One region of the Photobacterium gaetbulicola genome, then DNA from elsewhere that is predicted to be linked to it. Evidence: riboswitches for the same ligand, from Rfam matches in the RefSeq annotation. Region 1 holds a riboswitch; each other region holds the start of a gene.
The links. Region 1 has a riboswitch for lysine ahead of C9J03_RS03030 (Na+/H+ antiporter NhaC family protein). Riboswitches for the same ligand answer to the same signal wherever they lie in the genome.
Positions count from the first base shown of each region.

Region 2: linked by a shared signal. The riboswitch ahead of C9J03_RS14510 (Na+/H+ antiporter NhaC family protein) and the one ahead of C9J03_RS03030 (Na+/H+ antiporter NhaC family protein) in region 1 are both predicted to bind lysine.
Region 3: linked by a shared signal. The riboswitch ahead of C9J03_RS04045 (Na+/H+ antiporter NhaC family protein) and the one ahead of C9J03_RS03030 (Na+/H+ antiporter NhaC family protein) in region 1 are both predicted to bind lysine.

Region 1 is NZ_PYME01000003.1:2,626-10,543, reverse strand. It holds gene C9J03_RS03040 (6-phospho-beta-glucosidase) at 1-936, shown strand, start outside; gene C9J03_RS03035 (D-alanine--D-alanine ligase) at 1,047-1,961, opposite strand; gene C9J03_RS27080 (hypothetical protein) at 2,138-2,272, shown strand; gene C9J03_RS03030 (Na+/H+ antiporter NhaC family protein) at 2,344-3,930, opposite strand; lysine riboswitch at 4,014-4,184, opposite strand; gene C9J03_RS03025 (BCCT family transporter) at 4,371-6,284, shown strand; gene C9J03_RS03020 (alkaline phosphatase) at 6,333-7,829, opposite strand.
Region 2 is NZ_PYME01000015.1:100,790-108,707, reverse strand. It holds gene C9J03_RS14520 (lytic murein transglycosylase) at 1-254, shown strand, start outside; gene C9J03_RS14515 (H-NS family histone-like protein) at 513-908, opposite strand; lysine riboswitch at 1,279-1,462, shown strand; gene C9J03_RS14510 (Na+/H+ antiporter NhaC family protein) at 1,562-3,157, shown strand; gene C9J03_RS14505 (thymidine kinase) at 3,350-3,928, shown strand; gene hisIE (bifunctional phosphoribosyl-AMP cyclohydrolase/phosphoribosyl-ATP diphosphatase HisIE) at 4,017-4,643, opposite strand; gene hisF (imidazole glycerol phosphate synthase subunit HisF) at 4,640-5,413, opposite strand; gene hisA (1-(5-phosphoribosyl)-5-[(5-phosphoribosylamino)methylideneamino]imidazole-4-carboxamide isomerase) at 5,430-6,164, opposite strand; gene hisH (imidazole glycerol phosphate synthase subunit HisH) at 6,185-6,820, opposite strand; gene hisB (bifunctional histidinol-phosphatase/imidazoleglycerol-phosphate dehydratase HisB) at 6,820-7,890, opposite strand; gene hisC (histidinol-phosphate transaminase) at 7,907-7,918, opposite strand, start outside.
Region 3 is NZ_PYME01000003.1:273,523-281,440, reverse strand. It holds gene C9J03_RS04060 (RHS repeat-associated core domain-containing protein) at 1-1,522, shown strand, start outside; gene C9J03_RS04055 (hypothetical protein) at 1,506-1,946, shown strand; gene C9J03_RS04050 (saccharopine dehydrogenase) at 2,305-3,369, opposite strand; gene C9J03_RS04045 (Na+/H+ antiporter NhaC family protein) at 3,415-4,908, opposite strand; lysine riboswitch at 5,033-5,210, opposite strand; gene cspE (transcription antiterminator/RNA stability regulator CspE) at 5,680-5,889, opposite strand; gene C9J03_RS04035 (adenosylhomocysteinase) at 6,299-7,510, opposite strand; gene C9J03_RS04030 (LysR family transcriptional regulator) at 7,795-7,918, shown strand, end outside.

The DNA.
Region 1 (7,918 bases):
TGTTTCGAGGCATTTGATGGCCTAGTGAAATACTGGCTGACGTTCAACGAAATCAATATCTTGTTGGCTAGCCCATTCTCTGGTGCCGGTATCGCTTTCCAGGAAAGCGAGAACCATGACCAGGTTAAATACCAAGCGGCTCACCATGAATTGGTTGCCAGCGCATTGGTAACCAAAATTGCCCATGAGATCAACCCGGAAAACCAGGTCGGTTGTATGCTCGCTGGTGGTCAGTTCTATCCGTATTCATGCAAGCCAGAAGATGTCTTCACGGCCATGCAAAAAGATCGCGAAAACCTGTTCTTCATTGATGTCCAGTCACGCGGCTACTACCCGTCATACGCCCAAAAGGTGTTTGATGAGAAAGGCGTGAAGCTGGATATCCACGAAGAAGACTTCGAGATTTTGAAAAATACCGTCGACTTCATCTCATTTAGCTACTACGCCTCTCGCTGTGCGTCTGCTGATATGAATGAGGGCAACACCAGTGCGGCGAATGTGGTGAAGTCGATTAAAAACCCGCATTTGGAAGCCAGTGACTGGGGATGGGTTATTGACCCGCTAGGCCTACGTATCACTATGAATTCGCTGTATGACCGTTACCAAAAGCCATTGTTCTTGGTTGAAAATGGTTTGGGCGCCAAAGACACCATCGATGAGAGCGGTGAGATCAATGATGATTACCGTATCGATTACCTGCGCTCTCATGTTGAAGCGATGAAGGATGCAATTGCCGACGGTGTACCTTTGATGGGTTATACGCCATGGGGCTGTATTGACCTAGTGGCGGCGTCGACGGGTGAAATGAGCAAGCGTTATGGCTTTATCTATGTTGATCGCGATAACGAAGGCAACGGTAGTTTGGATCGGACCCCCAAGAAATCCTTCTACTGGTATAAGAAAGTCATTGCGAGCAATGGCGAAGATCTAGCTTAAAACTGAACGGGTTTAACGCCGTTTAGGTTAGATGTGTTCTGTTGTCTGAGGGGAAAACTCTGACAGTTTGCCGGTAAGGCCCACTCTGCTCTTACCGGCTTTTTTGTATATTATTTCACAACATCAAAGGTTGCACTTTCGAGCAACGCAGCGATGGTGTCTTCGAAGCTCATGCCGGCTTCTTTGGCTGCCATCGGGAAGACACTGCGGGTGGTCATTCCCGGCACCGTATTCATTTCGATTAGCCAGATCTTTCCTTCGTTATCGAGGAATGTATCAACTCGTCCCCACCCTCGACAGCCTAGGGTTTTGTAGGCTGTAAGCGCAGCTTCCTGCATGGCTTTTTCTTGTTCTGCCGTTAAGTCTGATGGGCAGTGGTAGGTTGCACTTTGATCACCGAATTTGGCATTCCAGTCAAAGAAACTATCTGATTTGATTTGCACAACCGGCAGGGGCTTGCCATCAAGGATGGCGCAGGTGTATTCACGGCCGGTGATGAACTGTTCGACGAGGATGTCATCGTCGTATTCAAAGGCATCAACCAGGGCATTGAACAGTTCTTCCGGAGAGGAAGCTTTAGACACGCCGATACTGCAGCCTTGGTTCAGTGGTTTGACAACTACCGGGTAGGCAAGGTCGGCCAGTGTCGTTTTGATGGTATCGGTTGGCGTGTGTTTGCTGACCTTGATCCAGTCTGCCGTCGGGAGGCCATTAGAGCGCCAAACTTCTTTGGTCTTTAGTTTGTTGAGGGAGATAGACGAAGCCAATAGGCCACTGCCGGTATAGGGAATCTTGAGTAGATCCAGTAACGCTTGGATATGTCCGCTTTCTCCCATCCCGCCGTGAAGGGCAATGAAAACCTTGTCGAGGTTGAAGAAGCCCTGCAAGGTGATGTCTATGTGTCGAGGATCGATCTTGATAGCCTCATGGCCCAATGACTCAACGGCATCGGCAATGCAATTGCCAGACTTTAATGAGACTTCGCGTTCGCTAGACTCACCCCCATATAATATTCCGATTCTCATGGTGTTGTTCCGATTAAGCTTTACTGTGGAAAGTCGTCAAAGAAAGATCGAGCAATTGCATGCTCGTAAGTGATTGTATAAAAATAAATTTTTAAGTCGCAGATTGCTTGATATTAAATCATGCGTATAGTGCGCGGTGGCTTATTGTAATGATTTGTTATAGAGGGGGAAATTGTATGCCCAATAAATTTGACATTGTGCATAACTTTTCCTTCATGGCAGAGCGTGATGGCTCTTTTTTGACCTGTGGATCGGGCACCGATGTGGCAGGGGGGATGTTGTTACGACTCTCTTTTGGCGAACAAGCTTAGTCATTCAGCAATATCATATAAAAAAAGAGCAAGGCCATGGCCTTGCTCTGAGGTGGGACTGTCGGTGTGCTTTAGCTCGTTATAGGTTCGGCAGCCATAATAGGTTTGCTCTTGCGTACGGCAAAGGCGCAGAATGCCAAGAACCACAGGCCGCTCACTGCCACACCCGCCCATGCCGAGTGGGTGTAGCCAATGGCGAGGTAACCCAGTAGGGCACCGAAAGCAACCGAACAGGCGTATGGTAGCTGGGTCATAACATGGTCCATATGGTGGCAGCCGGCACCGGTTGCCGACAGAATACTGGTGCTGGAAATTGGTGAGCTGTGATCGCCAAATACCGCACCGGCCAGTACCGCCGATAGCATTGGAAGCAGTAGTGCGATGTCGCTGGCAGCCGCAATGTCACCGGCTAGCGGTAGCATGATGCCGAACGTGCCCCAACTGGTGCCGGTCGCAAAGGCCATGGCACAAGATAGCAGGAAGACAACGGCAGGCAGTAGCTCAACCGGCAGGTTGCCGTTAGACATTGAAGCTAGGTAGATGCCGGTTTGCATATCGCGTACAACCGCACCAATCGTCCAAGCAAAGAACAGGATGATAATCGCAGGCATCATGGCTGAAATGCCTTGCGGGGCTGCTTTCATCCAGCTGCCTGCATCTAGCTTCAGACGCAGGGCAAGAGCGATAGACACCACCAAGCTGCAGATCGCACCGTATACTAGCGATGAGCCGACATCGGTGTTCTCAAACGAGCCAATCACGCTGAAGGCTTCGCCATTGGCAGCCAGTACATCGGCACCTGACTGTACCATGAAAAAGACGGTAGCCATCGTCAGGGTCAGGATAGGCAATACCATATCGATCATACCGCCCTTGGCCGACTCCGGCGCTTCAACGTCCAGACCCGCTGGTTTGCCTTTCGATTCATCCCATAGCTTGCCTTCAAGCGCCCACTTCTCATGCTTGCGCATTGGGCCGATATCGAGCTGGAATGCGATCACACACAGCACCATCACCAGCGTGAACACGGCGTAGAGATTCATCGGCATCATCTCAACAAATGCCGATATTGGGCTCTGATCGGTCACGCCATGCGCCACCATGATGCCGCCAACGAGGGCGATGATGTAGGCGCCCCATGATGAGATAGGCATCAGTACACAAACCGGAGCTGCAGTGGAGTCCAGCAGGTAGGCCAATTTCGCGCGTGAGATATTGAAGCGGTCGGTAACCGGACGGCAGATAGCACCTACTGACAGGCTGTGGAAGAAGTCGTCGATAAAGAAGATGAAGACCATCAGGCCGGTGAGAGATTTGGCACTGCGGCGATCCTTACAACGCACCGCTGCCCAGTCGGCAAAGGCCTGCGTTGCACCGGAAACACTCATCAGACTGATCAGTGCGCCAAGCAGCAGCATGAAGATGATCATATTGACGTTATCGCTGTTCATCGCGCCGTCGACCCACACAATGGCCAGCACTTTTCCAACCAGGTACTGCATTGACTCCAGCGGAGAATATTGATTTAGCATCATTGCACCGGCAAAGATACCCGCTCCGAGGGAGAGCAAAACCCGCCTGGTGGTGACCGCAAGGATAACAGCCAGCATGGCAGGGACAACGGACATTAGCGAGTCCGAGAAATCGACAAGGTTCATGATCTCATCACACCTATAAGTTTCAGGTGGAGATCTACCAAAAGGAAGTGTAACTAAGACGCAGAAAAAGAAGACTCGTTACCCCTTCAGGTAGCGCTCCATAGGTAAATACTATGGCAGTTCTGTGCCTATTCGACACAGACCCAGCGACTGAGTTGATAGCTGCAGTCACTTCGGCGCTGACTCCTTTCTCCGGCTTCACAGGTATCACCCTCTGCTCGGTTACTCTTAGGCAGCGCGCCTCTACTGATTTAGGGTTTATCACCGTTAATCCTACTGGATTTGGGCAATAAGTCTAACATTATATACGGCTGAATAATTATGTCAGCTAATAATCAGCTTTTTTCATCTCTACCATTAGAATCTTGGTTTGAAGCGTTGGCCCTTTCCTCGGATTATCCAATTTACCCATTGCTGGGTTTTAACTTTAAGGAGCTAACGTGTTTTCTCGCAAACACTTTGAGTTGATTGATAAACCAACGTTCTTCGGGGCGTTGGGGATGTTGATCTCGGTTGTGGTACCTTTGCTGCTGTTTCCGGCGCAAGGGGCGGAATGGATTGCAATTGCCAAAACTTTTATGACCGATAAGCTCGGTTTTCTGTATCTGGCACTTGGTGTCGGTGCATTTTTCTTTATGATCTATATCGTTTTTTCCGATATCGGACAAATCAAGCTCGGGGACCCCGATGAGCAGCCGGAGTTCACGACGGCATCGTGGGCGGCCATGCTGTTCTGTGGCGGGATCGGCGCCAGTATTCTTTACTGGGGGACGATAGAGTGGGCGTATTACTATCAGGCCCCCCCGTTCCAGTTAGAACCTGGCAGTGAAGAGGCGGTTCGCTGGGCGGCAACCTATGGCTTGTTCCACTGGGGGCCGATTGCATGGTCTATCTATTTGGTGCCAGCGCTGCCGATTGCCTATTTCTTCTATGTCCGCAAGCAGCCTGTGCTGAAGGTATCGGCAGCCTTGATGCCGGTGATCGGCGAAGCCCGCAGCTATGGCTGGCTGGGTAAAGTTATCGATGTGCTGTTTATCTTTGGCTTGCTCGGTGGCGGCGCCACGACACTGGGCCTAGCTGCCCCGTTGATCACCGAAGGGGCCAACTACCTGTTTGGCGTACCGAAAGATACCGTTACTCAAATTATCGTATTGATGCTCTGTACCGCGATCTTTGCTTACTCAGCCTATGCCGGTATGGAGAAGGGCATTAAGTTACTGAGTAATATCAACTTCTGGGGTGCTTTGGGGCTGTTGGCCTTCATTTTAGTGGCCGGGCCGACGATTTTCATGCTGGAAACTGGCTTGGATTCATTGGGCCGTATGTTGTCGAATTTCTTTGTCATGGCGACATGGGCGGAGCCATTCGGTGGCTATGGTACATTTGAAAATACCCATTTCCCACAGGATTGGACAATTTTCTACTGGGCATGGTGGCTAGTGTTTGCCCCGAGCATGGGCTTGTTTGTGGCGAGGATCTCCCGTGGCCGTACGATTAAGCAAATGGTCACCGGGTCGATTTTCTTCGGTTCAATGGGCTGTTTCCTGTTTTTCATGATCTTGGGTAACTATGGCCTGTCGCTTCAGCTTTCCGGGGCGCTGGATGTGGTTGGCATTCTGAATTCAGAAGGTGCGACCAAAGCAATCTTCTCTATTCTTGAGCAGTTGCCGTTTAGCACCTTGGTCATTGCAGCCTTTACCCTGCTTTGTTTGATATTCACAGCCACAACGTTTGACTCGATCTCTTATATCTTGGCATCCGTTGTACAGAACAACGTGACTGAAGATCCGATGCGCTGGAACCGCTTGTTCTGGGCGTTTGCCCTGTCATTCATGCCATCTGTATTGTTGTTTATGGGCGGTCTGTCGACATTGCAAACGGCAGCTATCGTAGGCGGTTTGCCATTACTTGTTATTGCCGTGATGTTGATGATGTCGGCAGTGAAGGCGGCAACGCTCGATTTGACCCACCAGGAAGGCTACGAGGATCCGGTGATCAACATTGAGGAGCTGCCAGATGTCGACCCATGGTCGAAAGAGGGGATGGCACTGTCGAAATTCGAGGAGCTCAAAGAAATCGCCATGGCGGCGGCAGAAGCTGAGCGAGAAGCACTGTATAAAGTGTGGAAGCTGAAGAAGAAAATTCGCGCTGAAGCGGTGGCCAACGGTGAGTCCGGGATGGACTTTAGTGATGCACCGCAAGAGCGCTTGGATCAGCTCCAGCAGTTGATGGATGATGCCATGACAGCAAAAGAGAACAAGCTGGTGGCCTCGGAAGAAGCGCAGGAAGCCCGTAAGGTGTTCAACGAGCTGATGCGAACCCGCCTTGAGGCGATGGTTGAGCAAGAAGCATAATTGTTCAGGCCCACTGACATTGCAACCAGTGGGCCTTGTTTTTTACGATTACTGGCTAATGAGCTCTTTCATTAGATCAAACACGTTAGTGTTATCAATATAATCACCATTAGCGCCAGTGTTGTTGTACTTATCGGCATATTGCGGGTCGTTGCCGTTTACATATTTATTGATCAACTCAGTGCCGGCACCTTTGAGGTAGACACGAACCAGCTCATTGGTGTGGTCGCCGCTGTAGTATTTCACGGTCGGCATTACGTGCTTGCCCGGGTTTTCTACCGGGGCATAGGCATTTTGGTCTGAGCTACCCCCCAGTACATAAGAGTTGCCGTGGTCGGTCGTTACGATAAGTAGGGTCTCTTCCCAGCTACTTTCTTTTTCGACCCAGTCAGCGACGGCCTGTACCGAGTTATTGAAATCAACTTGCTCTTCGATGATCCGTGCGGTGTCATTGGCGTGTGCTGCCCAGTCTACAGCTCCTCCTTCAACCATTAAGAAGAAGCCATTTTCATTTTGGTTGAGATAATTAAGAGCTCCTTGAGTCATTGTTTTCAGGCTAGGTTGATTGGTCAGAAATGGGCAGCCGTACGCTGTTTGTTTTTGTTCGGTGGTACAGTTTGAGCGGTTTTGTTGCAGGGTCGAGTCGTTTTGGACCAATCCAAACAGCGGTCCCTCCATTGTGTTGGCATCGGCCGTGTTGTTCGCCAGGCGCTCAAATGCCTCTTTGCTTTCGATTAGTGTCCAAGGCAGGGAAGCGCCTTCGGCAAACATCGCTCCTTCTTTGAGCATCCGCCAGTCGTTTTCGCTGAGGTATCTGTGATTATGAGTCGTGTGCGGTATGCCGTTTTTGTCAAATTCAGGGTGGCCCGCCCCCATGATCAAGTCAGCCATACCGCCGGTTAGCATCTTGTTACCTAAGATGGCGTAATCATTGCGACTGGTGTGTTGGGCACCAAAGACTGCGGGTGTGGCATGGTTGAATTGGACGGATGTTACGATACCTGATGAGCGGCCGCTACGACGTGCTACTTGAGCGATGGTTTCAAGTGGTTGGCCACAATAATCAACACTGATCGCGCTGTTATAGGTTTTTCGGCCTGTTGCCAGCGCCGTGCAAGCGGCTGCGGAATCCGTCGCGTTTTTGTTGATGTAGCTGTAACCCGCAAAAGGCCGGGTGTAGTTACCTGCAACTTCATCAACAATGGTATCGTCCCAGACTTTGTCTGCCTCATAGCCGGCTTCTGCCGTTTCCTGCTCCGCACAATCTGTCGGATTGCTACTGGTATTGAGCGGGAAGGTGGTCATTGCCAAGCGCGTATCGATATCAACATAAGGCGCGACATCGTTTAGCTTCTCGCCATGGGTCCAATAAGTCGAAATATCCCACGCTCCATCACTGGCTCCGTCGGTGATCATCAGAATGACATTTTTAACTGGGGGAACCGTGCCCTCTTTCGCGTCGCTGTCGCCGCTGGAGTTACATCCTGTGATAAGAGCGGCGCCTACCAATAGTGCAGTGCATGATTTATGTGTCTGAAAAAACATATCTTTTTACTCCCTGATAAGATGGTTGGAATTTAACCGTAGGAGTGTGACGACTGTGTTAACAAAACTGCAGGTGACGCTGCAAAACG
Region 2 (7,918 bases), on a different contig from region 1:
CTTCAATTGATGCGTCATTGCTTGGTGTAGAAATGAGCAAAGCCCGTAGTTTGGCAGAATGGCAGCAGTTAGGTGTTCGGCGTCTCAACGGCAAGGCGCTTCCTAGTGTTGAAATAGATGCCTGGCTTATTCAACCTGATGATAAACAAGGTCGTGCCTATTTGATTTACGGTAATTATCAGTCGTTGCTCAAGTGGAACCGTTCGCATTATTTCGCCTTGGCCGTAAGCCATTTGGCTGATCAAATACGCTGATCCCCAAACATGAAAAAAACCAGACTAATAAGTCTGGTTTTTTGTGCTCTGGAGAAAGTCATGTGCTGGCTTATTGGTTTGGCGTGAAATTAAATTAACCGTTAGCTATGGGGGGTAAGTAAGGCACTCGGAGGTGCTGATTGTTACTTGTTGTTTAAAATCAACTACTTGTCCGCTTGATTGCTGTGCTGGCTGTTTATATAAAAAAACCCGGCTAGGCCGGGTTTTTTCGATAATTAGCAAAGAATATTCGAAATATTAAATTTCAAAATCTTCTAGAGACTTGCCTTCGTCCAGAGCTTTTTTTAGTGCGCTTGGAGTACGGCCTTGGCCAGTCCAAGTTTTCTCTTCACCATTTTCATCGATGAAACGGTATTTCGCTGGACGCTGTGCACGCTTTGCTTTTGGTGCTTTATTTAGCGTGGCTAGAAGTTCTTCAGGGTCAATACCATCAGCAAGAAGCATTTCACGGTATTGGGCTAGTTTCTCTGTACGTTCTTTTTCTTTAGCTAGCTCTTCAGCTTCTGCTTCCTCACGCTCAGAAACAACAGTTTGAAGTTTTTCTAGCGCTTCCTGTAGTTGTTCAAGAGAATATTCGCGAGAAAGTGCGCGAAGGCTGCGAAGGTTAAGTAGCGCTTTCATTGCATCAGACATTTTTTATTTCCTGTAGGCCTAAAACTATAAATTAATAATAGCAGTGACGATTCAATAATTGCAATAATAATACTTTTAATACAGTGATGCCAAATAAAAAATGAAGGGTTCATTTAATTTTTTGTCATTTATCAGGTTCATTTCTCATTTGTAATAAATTGTAATGGTCAAGATAAGTAAATATTCTTATCCAAAATCTACGGGGGCTGTTAAATATTTGCCATCAATTTCATATGTGGAAGGTATAATAATTTGCTATTAAGTGGATGATTTTTGTACTTCCAGGCAAGACTATTCACTATTTTTGTGATTTTTTTCATCCTAACTTATTGCATTTGGATATCTATTCCGTAGAATTGACCATACCTAGACTAAGGGTAGAGGCGCATCGTCTATTAGTAGTAAATCTTAGGGTGATTCCGATGAGGGTTTGCGAAAGGAGCCGATGCCGAAGTAAGTATGGACTATCAAGCCTGCTTGCTGGGGTTGTCACCGAACAGGGGCAACACTGCCATAGTATATAATTACATTAACTATGGAGCGCTACTGTGGAGTCGGAAAAGGGTAACTTCTCTTCCTAATGCTCTTCTACACACGACAAGATGTCGTGTTAAGCAGTAGATCTCCAACCAGGATCGGTTGTAGTCGAGATCATGAATATTGTAGATTTTTCACATTCTGCCATGTCGTTGTTGCCTCCTTTGGTTGCGCTGGGCTTGGCTATCCTAACTCGTCGTGTTTTAGTTTCTTTGGGTGTCGGTGTCCTGTTGGGCGCATTCCTGCTGACAGATTTCTCTGTCGGTGGTACGGCCAGCTATATCGGTACCACGGTTGAAGGGCTGTTTATTGAAGACGGTGCCATCAACAGCTGGAACATGAGTATTGTTGCTTTCCTTATTTTGCTGGGTATGACCACGGCCTTGCTGACACTTTCTGGCGGTACTCGTGCGTTTGCTGAATGGGCCCAGACGAAAATCAAGAGCAAGCGCGGTGCTAAACTGCTGGCTGCCTTCTTAGGCGTATTTATCTTTGTTGATGACTATTTCAATAGTTTGGCGGTTGGCTCGATTTCTCGCCCGGTGACTGATCGTTTCTATGTCTCCCGTGCCAAGTTGGCTTATATTCTAGATTCAACTGCCGCACCAATGTGTGTGTTGATGCCGGCTTCTAGCTGGGGTGCATATATCATTACCTTGATCGGCGGTATCTTGGTGTCGCACGGGGTGACGGAATACTCGCCGCTAGGCGCATTTATGCAGCTGGCACCGATGAACTTTTATGCGGTATTCGCTCTGTTGATGGTGTTTGTCGTGGCTTGGTTCCAAATTGATGTGGGCCCGATGAAAAAGCATGAACTGGAAGCGAGTCACTGCCGTGGTTTCGACGAGGGTGATGTAGACAGCCGTGCCAAGGATCTCAACGACGAACTGGAAATTGAAGAAAGCAAGAATGGTCGTGTTGCCGATCTGGTAATGCCAATCGTAACCCTGATTGTGGCAACGTTCTTCTTTATGCTGTTTACCGGCTATCAGGCGCTGGCAGCGGATGGTCTCGCGTTTAGCGTTCTGGGTGCGTTCGAGAATACCGATGTCGGTATGTCTCTGGTATACGGTGGCCTGGTTGGTTTGGCTGCTGCACTTATCCCTGTTTTCCGCCAGCGCATTCCAATGGCAGATGTGGCCTCTACGCTGTGGATTGGGGCCAAGTCGATGTTTGGCGCGATCTTGATCCTGTTGTTTGCTTGGAGCATCGGCTCGGTGATCAGTGACATGGCGACGGGTAAATACCTATCGACCTTGGTTGAGGGTAGCATTAATCCAATGATGCTGCCGGCGATTCTTTTCTTGCTAGCAGGCCTGATGGCATTCTCGACCGGTACGTCGTGGGGGACGTTCGGTATTATGTTGCCGATTGCCGGTGATCTGGCTGCTGCCACCGACATTATGCTGATGTTGCCGATGCTTGGCGCGGTATTGGCCGGTTCGGTATTTGGTGATCACTGCTCGCCAATTTCCGATACGACTATCCTGTCGTCAACCGGTGCTCGCTGCCACCACATTGATCACGTATCAACGCAGCTGCCTTATGCACTGTCTGTGGCTGTGGTATCGACCGTTGGTTTCCTGGTACTGGGCTTTACTGGCTCTCTCGCGGTTTCGTTCATGACGGCAACTTTCGCCTTTGCCCTGGCTTGTATCGCCCTGTACTGGCTTGCACGCCGTCCTCAGGAAGCGGCTGCGAACGCTTAATGCTGATAGCATGCTGATGAAAAAGCCTGTATTTGATACAGGCTTTTTTATTTTTGCTCGTTAGTCCAAATTTCTTTGATTTAATCTCAATTGGTCATAAAGAAGGTGAGCTTGCGCCTTTCAATCTGAAGGGCTTTTCTGTAGCATCTCGGCTGATTTTTTACGCACCAATCGTATTACTAGGGAAGCTTAATGGCCCAGATGTATTTCTATTACTCGGCAATGAATGCGGGTAAGTCGACAACATTATTGCAGTCATCTTTTAATTACCGCGAGCGCGGCATGACGCCGGTGATTTTCACCGCTGCAATTGATGACCGTTACGGTAAAGGCAAGGTCAGTTCGCGAATTGGTTTGCAGGAAGATGCTGAGCTGTTCAGTACCAGCGATGATCTGTATGCTCGTCTGCAGGATATGAATGCGACCAAGAAAGTTGACTGTGTGCTGATTGATGAATGCCAATTCTTGACCAAAGTGCAGGTGTACCAATTAACCGAAGTCGTCGACAAGCTGAATATTCCGGTGCTTTGCTATGGCTTGCGCAGTGACTTTCGTGGTGAGCTGTTTGAAGGCAGCCGTTATTTGCTCGCGTGGGCAGATAAATTGGTAGAATTGAAAACTATTTGCCATTGTGGTCGTAAAGCCAATATGGTGATCCGTCAAGATGCCAGCGGCAAGGCGATTGCTGACGGCGACCAGGTCGAAATCGGCGGCAATGACCGCTATGTTTCGGTGTGCCGCAAGCACTATAAAGAGGCGCTTGGCCGTTAGTAAGTTGCTGATTCCTAGCGTATATGGTTCGATAAGCAACAAAGCCCAGATCACTCTGGGCTTTGTTTTATCGGGGGTACTGTTTCGGCTATTTGTGGCGCTCTTGCAACTTGGCGGTGACATCCGACAGGGACATCCCCTGATCTTGCAGCAGTACCAGTAAGTGGTAGATCAGATCGGCTGACTCACAGACTAACTCCGCCTTGTCACCCGACGTTGCCGCAAGCGCGACTTCAACCCCTTCTTCGCCCACCTTCTGCGAAATCCGCTTGGTCCCACGGGCATACAGGCTGGCAGTGTAGGACGACTCAGGATCGGCACCTTTACGAGCAGCCAAGACCTGCTCAAGTTGATGAAGGAACACCAGAGCAGGCTGCTCGACTTGTCCTTCTTCGGCAGTGTCATTGTCAAAACAGGTGGTGGTACCCAGGTGGCAGGTCGGGCCGATAGGGTCGACTTTCACCAACAGGGTGTCCTGATCGCAATCGAGCTTGATGCTTTTTAGCTGCAGCACGTTGCCCGAGGTCTCGCCCTTGGTCCACAAGCGCGCTTTGGTCCGAGACCAAAAAGTGACTTGCTTTGTCTCAAGGGTTTTACTCAGAGCTTCATCATTCATGTAGCCGAGCATCAGTACTTGACCACTGTTATTGTCCTGGACAATTGCCGGCACCAGTCCGTCTACTTTGTCCCAATTGATACTGTTTGCTAGGCTCATAGTCGGATCTCCACATCTTGTTGTTTCAGGTATTGCTTGAGTTCACCGATATTGATGATTTGTTTGTGGAACACCGACGCGGCGAGGGCGCCGTCGACATTCGCTTGCTTGAAGGCATCGGCAAAGTGCACCATTTCACCGGCCCCGCCAGAGGCAATGAGCGGCACATGGCAGATTTCACGTACCATATTGAGCTGGGTGAGATCGTAGCCGTTACGCACGCCGTCCTGGTTCATCATGTTAAGGACAATCTCACCGGCACCTCGGCGCTGGACTTCTTGCACCCAATCGCGGGTTTCCCAGCGGGTTGCCTTGGTGCGGTTTTCATCACCGGTGAACTGGTAGACTTGGTATTTACCGCTATCGGCATCAAAATAGGAGTCGATACCGACCACTATGCATTGAACACCAAATTTATCGGCCAGCTCGGTGATCAGGTTTGGATCGGCCAGGGCCGGTGAGTTGATCGACACCTTGTCGGCACCAAACTGCAAGATACGACTGGCATCCTCGGCGGACTTGATCCCGCCGGCGACACAGAAAGGAATGTCGATCACTTCGGCTACCCGGGCAACCCAGCTCTTATCAACCACCCGGCCATCACTGGAGGCGGTGATGTCGTAGAACACCAGTTCGTCGGCGCCTTCTTCGGCGTAGCGCTTGGCGAGCGGGACGATGTCCCCAATGATCTCGTGGTTGCGGAACTGCACTCCTTTGACCACTTGGCCATCTCTTACATCAAGGCAGGGAATAATTCGTCTAGCTAACATGGTTTTTCTCCTTGCCTTATTCTGCCCAGCAAGCAAAGGCTTGCTCTGCGGTAAATTTGCCATCGAGCAGAGCTCGGCCGACGATCACGCCAGCAACCCCAGAGCCTTTGAGGGCTGAGATGTCATCCAGCGAGCCTATGCCGCCTGATGACTGGAATTGAACCTGCGGGTACTGGGCGCACAAGTCTTGGTACAGTTCGACGTTTGAGCCTTCCAGCGTGCCGTCTCGGGAAATATCGGTACATAGCACATGCTGCAGACCAACCGTCAAAAAGTCATTCAACAGCGCTTCGATGGTTACGCCTGAATCTTCCTGCCAGCCTGACACCGCCACATTGCGTTTACCGTTGGCATCGATATTGATATCAAGCGCCAGCACAATGCGATCGGGGCCGTATTTTTCCATCCAACCTTTTACAAGCTCTGGCTGCTTGACGGCCGTTGAGCCGATCACCACACGCTGGGCACCGGCATTGAGCAGGTCTGCGACATCCTGCTCGGTGCGGACGCCACCACCGATCTGGATATTGGCCGGTGTGCTGGCCAGCAGTTTGCTAATCAAATCGAGCTGGCGGGCAGAAGTATCTTTGGCACCGGTAAGATCAACCAAGTGCAGCCAGTTTGCGCCAGCTTGGTGGTAGAGGTTGAATTGCTCGGCAGGATCGACTTTGTATTCGGTCACCTTGCCGTAGTCTCCTTGAAACAGGCGGACAACCTGGCCTTCAATTAAATCGAGAGCGGGAATAATCATAACAAGTCCTTTTGGTGTCCTTACATTTCAAGAAAGTTTTTGATCAACTGGGAGCCAGCTTTACTCGAGCGTTCAGGGTGGAACTGAACGCCATAATAGTTGCCGCTCTGGACCGCAGCGGTAAACGCTTGGCCGTATTCGCAGCGTGCAATGGTACGACCAGCCTGTGGTTCGTCAAACACCGGCATGGCATAGCTGTGCACAAAGTAAAAATAGCTGTCTGCAGGAATATCTTTGAACAGCGGGTGGCACGTTTCTGCGGTGACGGTATTCCAGCCCATGTGGGGCAGGGGCAACTCGCCTGTTTGCATCTTTTTCACCGGTGCGCCGCACAGGCCAAGGCAATTCACCTGCTCAGTCCCGTTCTGACCTTGTTCTTCAGAGAACTCGCCGAGCAGTTGCATGCCAAGACAAATCCCTAGTAGCGGCTTGTCGACCTGCTTAACCAGTGTGATAAGGTCACGCTCCTCGAGGTTTTTCATTGCCTCGCTAGCGGTGCCGACGCCCGGCAGGAACAGTTTGTCCGCCGCCAAGACCACCTTGGGATCTTTGCTGACGGTCACCGGATAGCCTAAACGCTCGATGGCAAAGCGCACCGATGACACATTGGCGCAGCCGGTATCGATGATGACGACTTGTTGGCTCGACGCTGTCATTACAACACTCCCTTGCTGCTCGGTAGCTCATTACCTTCAACGCGGATAGCCTGGCGCAGGGTGCGGCCAAAGGCCTTGAATAGGCTTTCGACAATGTGGTGGTCATTGTCTCCCTTTGATGACAAGTGCAGGGTACACGCCAGCGTATCGGTCAGCGATCGGAAGAAGTGCGAGACCATTTCTGTCGACAAATCACCCACTTGCTCGCGGCTGAAGGTCGCATCGAACTTCAGGTACGGACGGCCGGACAGATCCAAGGCACATTGTGCTAAGCATTCGTCCATTGGCAGGCTGAAGCCAAAGCGGCCAATACCCCGCTTGTCGCCTAGCGCTGTCTTCAACGCTTCGCCTAGAGCCAGCGCGGCATCTTCTACGCTGTGGTGATCGTCGATGTGCAGGTCACCGTCGACGGTCAGCTCCATCCGAAAGCCGCCGTGGGTCGCGATTTGATCCAGCATGTGGTCGAAAAAGCCGAGGCCGGAACTGATGCGGTTACCGCCGGTTTCGTCGAGGTTCACCTTGACCCGGATATCGGTCTCCTTGGTGGTACGCACTACCTCGGCGATCCGCGGGCGGGTGGTGAGATCTTTAACGATCTGTTGCCAGCCCATGGTCTGAGGGTTGTACTGGATACCACGGATCGCCATGTTTTCTGCCAGTTGCAGGTCGGTTTGGCGATCGCCAATCACCGCCGAGGTTTCAAAGTCGACCTTGCCTTGCTGGAGGTAGCCTTTGACCAAGCCCAGTTTGGGCTTCCGGCAGCTGCAGTTGTCTTCATCGAAGTGCGGGCAGATCAGGACATCATCGAATTTCACCCCTTGGGATTCGAAGATCTCCATCATCATATTGTGCGGCGCATCGAAATCCTCCTGCGGGTAGCTGCTGGTGCCCAGGCCGTCTTGGTTGGTGACCATCACCAGTTTGTAGCCGGCATCCTGCAGCTTCAGCAAGGCTGGGATCACAAAGGGCTCCAGCTTGAGCTTGTCGAGGCGGTCGACCTGAAAGTCAACGGGTGGTTCGACAATCAGGGTGCCGTCACGGTCGATAAATAAGATTTTTTCCTTGCTCACAGTGTTGTCCTTTCTGTTAATTTTGTCC
Region 3 (7,918 bases), 270 kb from region 1:
TACGGGTGATAATTTTGCTCAATTCACATACGGTACATCAGGCAACCGATTAAGAAAAGTCAGTGGTAATGGTGAACGCCTTTTCTATCAAGGTTCAAGTTTTGAGAAAAGGTATACGCAGGGCTCGGAGGGGCTCCAGGTCGAGTACCATAACTTTATCAATGCTGGAGGCCGTGCCATTGCTGTCAGTATGGATATTCGTAAAGCTGAAGACGAAAGCCCAATCAGTAAAGAGGTACATTATTTCCATAAAGATTCATTGGGCTCGATTACTTTGGTTACCAATGCCATAGGAGAGCAAGTTAGCCAGACGTTGTTTGATGCATGGGGGAAAGCCAGGGAGATAGAGTGGGATCGTCATAACCTTGAGCAGAATAAGCTGTTTGGCTCGATCACCAATCGTGGATTTACAGGGCATGAGCATATACCCGAAGTTGACCTAATCCATATGAATGCCAGAGTGTATTCGCCAGAGTATGGTATCTTCTTGAGCCCCGACTCTGTGCTGCAAAACCCTAACAATAGCCACAATTACAACCGTTACAGTTATGTTTGGAATAACCCATTAAAGTACCACGATCCAACAGGTAACTTTATAGGGCTAGTTACCTCCGTAGTGTTCGGGCTTATGCTCAAAGCGGGTGTTCATTGGGCCGTAGTCAGTACAATATCATTTACGATGACATACGTAGTCAGTCGGTCTTTTGGCCTGAGTCCAAGGGATGCATTCAAGGCTGGGTTAACTGCGGGGATATTTTCAGCTGTCGGAGCAGGTTTTGCTGAGGGAGGCTTTCTTTCGAATATGATAGGTGAAAATCCTTTGGTTAAATCATTAACCCATGGTGTGGTTGGCGGTGGCTTGAACTCATTGAATGGAGACAGTTTCTCTGCGGGTTTTTTCTCCGCGGCTTTTGGTAAAGCAACCAGCCAGGCAAGTAGTCTCCTCGATATGATTGGTGGTAGTGGTAAATTCAATGCGGTGGGTATCGATTTTGGTGAGTTGGCCATTGCAGCGATAGCTGGAGGCGCGGGAAGTAAAATGGGCGGTGGCTCGTTTACGAAAGGAGTACAGACTGCTTCTTTGGCTAATTTGTTTAATTCACAATCTGAAGCGATTAAAGGTCTGATTGATAGTGGTTTTGCGTACAAAAGTGCAAGTGGACGTAACTCAGAAGCTTGGTATAAGATGAACTTTTATAGAACTGCTCCTATCGAAATAATTTATGAATTACATCCAAGATTACGAAGTTGGGGCGATGATCGTTTAGCAAGAAATGACGTGTATATGGAAGCAAGGAATGAGTGGAATATATCTATTGTCGCGAAGATGTTCTATTCATCGGAGATGGTCGCACATTCGATAAATCTTGCATACCAGTATGCTTCTAGTGCTGCTCAAAAGAATGCGTTTGTAAAATCTTTGTCTGTAACTGGGTATTTTACCAAAAAGTCAGCTGAGTTTATGTGGGAAGCATACCAGCAGTATGGTAGTTATAAGGAGCTGTATGATGAGTTTAACTAGCCTTTTTATTTCGGTAATGAGCTTGACTGTGGTTGAGACTTATCATTTTCATGATAATGAATGGCCTATGGTTAAGGGCTTTACATCGGTTCAGCATAATGAGTCTATACACTTTAGCTATGATATTGACTTGTTGGAGCACAGTGATGACTTGGATGGACTTAATGGAGCAATAATTGTTTTTAGTGATGGTCAATGCAACAAGGTAAACCCTGATTATATAAAGTCTCAATCAATTATTGGTAAACTGCATTCATATGAATTTCGTGGTTTAAAGGTAGGCTCACCAGGAGGAACCCCATTTGAAACTATTGAAGTTCCAACAAAAAATGATGGTTGTGTTATGTATATTGGGTCGTCAATTATAGAGCAATTTACTAATGAGATGCTGCCCGCGTCTGGGGTTCCATATGAGTTGTATTAGCACTTGTAAGTTGATTGACTTTATTTGATGTGTTGTTTGTGATGATCATCATTTAACGTAAATAAAAAATAGCCACCTTTATATGAAGGTGGCTTTCCAGTGCTTTAGATAGCATAGAACTGAAATAACAAACTTATCTACCTTTTGAGCCTGTCACGGTGGATTGCGATTAGCTAAAGTTATTCATCACTTCCTAAATTAGCAAAAGCCCTGACACAGAATTGTCCAAAAATGTGTCACGTGGTAAAGCTTATTCGCATAGGTCACACCATTAAGACTTCGATTCATTGGTATAAAAAAGGGACCTAACAAACGTAGATCCCCTTCTCTCATTGGCCTAGGCAAATCGCCGCGATGTTTACTTTACAATGTTCTGCGCCGTCGCGTAGAAATCACGTGCCCTTGCCCAGACGCCGTTGGGATCTTCACTTTTGCACAGAGTCAGAAGATGCGGCAGCAGCTGACCGGCGAAATCTTCGCTGCTTTCTTTCGGCAGTACTGTCGGTAGGTGGTCGACCGCCTGCACATATAACCCGCTGACCTCCGACTCAATAATCGGCTTCGCCAACTTGGTGCTTTGGCTGTAGATGCGGATTGGGTTATCCGGGTTGTTCGGATCGCAGCTGACATCGCTGACCATGCTCAGGCGTGGGTTCTCACCTAGGCTTTCCTTGGTGATGAACGGAGGCGTGCCTTCTGCTAGGTAAGCACAGTTAACCAAGATGTCGTAATCATTGATTGCGGTGAACGGGCCGCCAGCTTTGGTTTCTTCAATATCCCAGCCGTCGGCATCGATACCCAGCTCGGCAAACAAGTCCAGCGCGCCACGGCCACAGCGGCCAAACTGACCGATAACCAATACCTTAGGCATCTCTGATAGTGTCGCAACCTGCTCGCGCAGTACCGCTAGGTAATGGTCGCGATCAGGGTAGCTGCCCACCGAGCCGAACACGTCTTTACAGTGTAAATGGTGGATATAACCCGATAGACCAATCGCTGCGCCAACGTAGCCAGCCCAGTAACCAAAGGCACAAACACGCTTGCCCATTTCGTCCTGGAGGAATTCCAAGTCAAGGATTTGGCCGCCACCGGCATTGAAGCGCGACAGGATCTGCACCGCTTCATCCTGCCCCTTGAAGGCATGGGCAAAATAAATGTGCTGGTGCTTAAGCGGGAAATCGTCTTCAGCCAGTTCTTTCAAACCCAAGATATAGGCGTGCTCCGGAGCGTCAGTCCAGCTATGGCCTGCCGCCAGCTCACAGCCCACATCGACATAGGCCTGATCAGGAAAAATGCGAGTATCGCTGCGCTCGACGATCACTTGGGCACCCGCATCAATCAGGGCTTTGGCTCCGGTAGGTGTCAATGCGGTGCGGTGCTCACCCACTTTTACTTCATCTCTTAGCCAAAATAGTGTGTTCATTTTCAATCCTTTTTTTAAACGGTAGCTCGTAATAGCAATCGCTATTTAAGCGGTAACTGGGCTGGCTGCGGCCTGACGGCGCACCATCAACACAATCAGTGCAACTTGCAATACGGCGGCCAATACAATGGTGTACGGGCTACGAGTGATTTCGGCAACCATGAAGCCGATGCTGGCGGTCACGCCAGTCAAAATAGCGTACGGGAACTGAGTACGGACATGGGAAACATGATCACATCCGGTCGACATCGAGCTGAGGATCGTGGTGTCGGAAATCGGTGATGAGTGATCCCCCAGCATGCCGCCACTTAGCGCGGCACCAATACAAATCAGCGGGTCGGCGCCCAGTGCACTGGCAACCGGTACCGCAATCGGGATCAGGATGGCGAAGGTACCCCACGACGAACCTGTTGCCACCGAGATAAAACTGCCGATAATGAAAATCAATGCAGGCAGCATGAACACCGGCAAGCGGTCATTCATCACCTGGCTAATATAGTCCCCAGTCCCCAGTGATTTACAGATATCACCCAAGGTCCATGCCAATAGCAAGATAACCAAAATTAGCATGATCCGCTGCATTCCCGACACAAAAGTGTTGAAGGCTGTCGAGGCGGTCATAGTTTTGGTGTAGGCGTAATAGGCAATCGCCGTTACCGAGGCAATCAGATAGCTGGTACCCAGCGATGCACGGATCACAGGGCCATTGATGGCGCCATGCAAGTGGTAATTATAGGTGAACAGCGCGATTAGCGAGCCAAACAGTACCGCCAGTGGCAATACAATCAGTGAGATACGGCCTGATTTCACCTGCTGGTCATCCGCAGATTGCACGCTCACCTCAGCCTGCTGGCGGGCTTGCTGCTCGGCTTCGGCCATTGGCCCCCAGTCTTTTTTTAGCACCGCATAGACAGGCACACTGAACAGTGCCAGCAAGGCATAGAGCTGGTAAGGGATCACCTGAAGGAAAGTCGCAAAACCATCGACCGGCTGGCCCATGTTATCGAACGCGTTCTCAATCAGACCCTGCGAGTAAACACCCCAGCTAATAATCGGGATCAGCACACAAATCGGTGACGAGGTCGAGTCGATGATGAAGGCCAGTTTCTCCTTGCTCAGCTTGAGCTTGTTGTAGATTGGCGAGAACATCGGGCCGAGGATCAGCGAGTTGCCCGAGTCGGTAAAAAACACCCCGATCCCGGTTGCCCAGGTCGCAAGCTGGGCTTTCAATGGTGATGACACATAACGGGTCGCCATGGTCGAAAATGCAGCCATGCCACCGCTTTGCTCGACCAGGTAGATAAAGCCAGAAATGATAGTAATAACAATAATGATCTGTGCGTTGCTGCCCGATGCGAGCTGAGTGAACGGCCCATCAGACAAGAACATCAACGCAGTATCGACAGGGTGGCCCTTGGTTAAGATCAGCATGCCGCTGATCACTGCAACGCCCAGAGCCAAAACAACATGCCGAGTGGTAAAGGCGAGTATCAGCGCCAGCACCGCGGGTACGATGGACAATAATCCGTAATCAGCCATTCGTAGACTTCTCCTAATAAACAACATCAATAAAGTGTGAGTATGTAGAGGAGGGGCGTAAGGAGTACGCGAGCGACAAAGGCTGTACGAAATCGGTAGGTGAACTTACCTGTTCGAAAACAAATATTGCTGTAGCTCTCCATCCGGGCAGGGCCCGAGATGACAGTGCTGCTCCTATTAAGAACAACCCCAGCAGCTTGGCTGACGACCAAAACCACTTCGGCATTGACTCCTTTCGCTTAGCTTCACCGGCTGTCGACCTTCACTAAACTACTGTTAGGCAATGCGCCTCTACGTTGCAGGCAGTGAATAACCACCCGCTCTATATTGAATAAAACACAAAAACAGATAATCCAAATCAACTTGACGTCATAGCGTGACGAAGATCACATAATATATTTCATTAAACACTTATTTAACAAAACTTTGCACTGCCGACTACCAATCTTGCAGCAACAATAACCACATGGGCTGTTTTTTGCTTTCAAGTCGCAAATATCATGTCAGTATTTATCTGAAGTCGTCTTAGCGTTGCCGGATTTGAGCTAAAGGAGCCTGCGTGGAAATCAAAGTAAAGGTGAAACAGCGGAGGAAAAGGTTGCATATTTACCCATCTCCATCCTACCTTCCTCAAATAAAAAAGAGGTATAAGAGATGTTCAGGGATCAGAGATACCCAAGTTACCTCAAGGTGCAGGAAGTACCTTGGGTATATAGCAGATACAAAAAATGCTGGCCTAGGCCAGCATTTTCTTAAAATAAGTTCAATGACTTATAGAGTAACTACGTTTGCAGCTTGAGGACCTTTCTGGCCTTGCTCTACGTCAAAAGAAACTTTCTGACCTTCAGAAAGAGTCTTGAAACCTTCAGAAGCGATTGCGCGGAAGTGTACGAATACGTCTGCACCGCCGTTCTCTTGAGTGATGAAACCGAAACCTTTTTCTTCGTTAAACCACTTAACGATACCAGTAGACTTAGACATGTGTTGTCCCTTATGTAAATTCATTTAAATCGCTATCAACAGCGATCAGTAACAATTGAATTATTAATGTGACGATAAATATAAGGGAAACAGTTAGATACAGCACGAAAACGTAGAAGTATCAGATGGTTTAACTTGTACTTGATGTTGCATTAAATAACTCTTCTCTATTTGAGCCCGCACATCATAACAGCTGGGCAAAAATTATGCAGTGAAATTTTGACAAATCTTAAAAAAAATTTTGGGGACACTAACAATCCGTTCAGCAACTCAAGCACACCACCATAGTATCTCCCCCCTCATCAATGGCTAAAACGAGAAAAAAAACCGGCTATCGTCGCGCTCATGAGGTTGGACAGGGTGACGGCAAAAATACCTCGGGCGCAGCATACCCGAGGTGGTTGCAAAGTTAGTGGTTAATCCAGTGTTTCACAGCAAGTTCAGCAACTTGCATTTCGATATCGAAAGGGACCGGTTGAGGAATATTCTGCAGCGAGTCCCGGTTAAGGGCGATACGCTCTAAACTGAGCGACTGCAATGCCAGGCCGAGATCCATAATTTCTATCGGGTTTCCGTCACCCGCCGATAGGTTAACAAGGTTGGCATCCGACAGGACGAACAGCTGCTTTTCTTCAAGTTGGTAAGCCGTTACATGAGGACGGATCTTATCCTGGCTTTGGCTCACCGCAGCCAAATCCGCAAGGTTGATTTCACGCTGGAAATGCCCCGCATTGGCGATAATCGTATTGTCGCGCATCAATTCGAAGTGCTCCTTACGCAGCACGTTGTCACGGCCAGTAATGGTGACGACCATGTCGGCATCCGGCAAAGCCTCTTCCAAGGTTGAGGTGTAGAAGCCTTCCATATGCGCTTCAAGCAATGTCAGTGGGTTGGACTCAACGACGGTAACATGGGCCCCCATACCTCGCAGGCGCTGCGCCGTACCGGAGCCGCAATAACCATAACCAATCACCACGACCTTCTTGCCGTGCAGCATGACGTTGGTGGCGCGCATGATGCCATCGACAACGGATGAACCCACACCGAAACGGTTTTCGATAATACGTTTGGCTTGGGTATCATTGATGATCAAGGTGCTGAACTTGTCAGCATGGAAGTCTTCACGCAAGCGGTTAGCCCCGGTGGTGGTTTCCTCCGTGGCCCCTAGCAGTGAAGTTTGAAAACCGCTAAATTCTGGCTCGGTAAAAATGAGCTCGTGCAAATCAGCACCGTTGTCGGCAATGATGTCCGGTTGGTGAGATAACACTTTGCGGCAGTAGTTAATATGATCATCAAAGCTTTCGTCACGGCGGGAATAGACACTTACCCCATAGTCTTCGACCAATGCGGCAGCGGTTTCATCTTGGGTTGAACCTGGTGAACCGGTGATCACCACTTTGGCCCCCCCTTTGGTCAAGGCCTCCAGCCACACACCGGTTTTGGCCTCAACGTGCAAGCAAATACCGATTGTCAAACCGGTAAACGGCTTTTCTTTTTCAAAGTGCTCGATAATGCTGCGCATGATTGGCATGTGGCTACGAGCCCATGCGACACGCCTGCGGCCAAGTGGCGCAAGAGATAGATCGGCTACGTCGTGTTCAGGGTAGGTATTCTGTTCCATAGGAGCCTCTGTTGTGAGAACGTTTTGTTGGCCCACAAATCTTCCCTCAAATGCCCTGCAAACTTAATCAACTTATCAAGAACTGATAGTTTCCCCTGAGTGAAAAATAACGTGACCAATCACACATCAACCATAAAAATGATAAAAACCCTCCTATCCAGACTATTGATTTGGTATACAAAATCAATAAGTTTCCACATTGGAAACATTAGCAAAACTGAAACGATCAATAACAGATGCCCTCCCTTCGACACTACGCCACAAGGATCTAACGGGTGAAAACCATGAACCTGAATCTATTGGCCACCTTCTACACCGTGGTCATGAACAACTCGTTTTCAATCGCTGCCGACAAGCTGTGCTTGTCAAAATCCGTGATTAGCAAGCATGTGAAACAGCTCGAGCAAG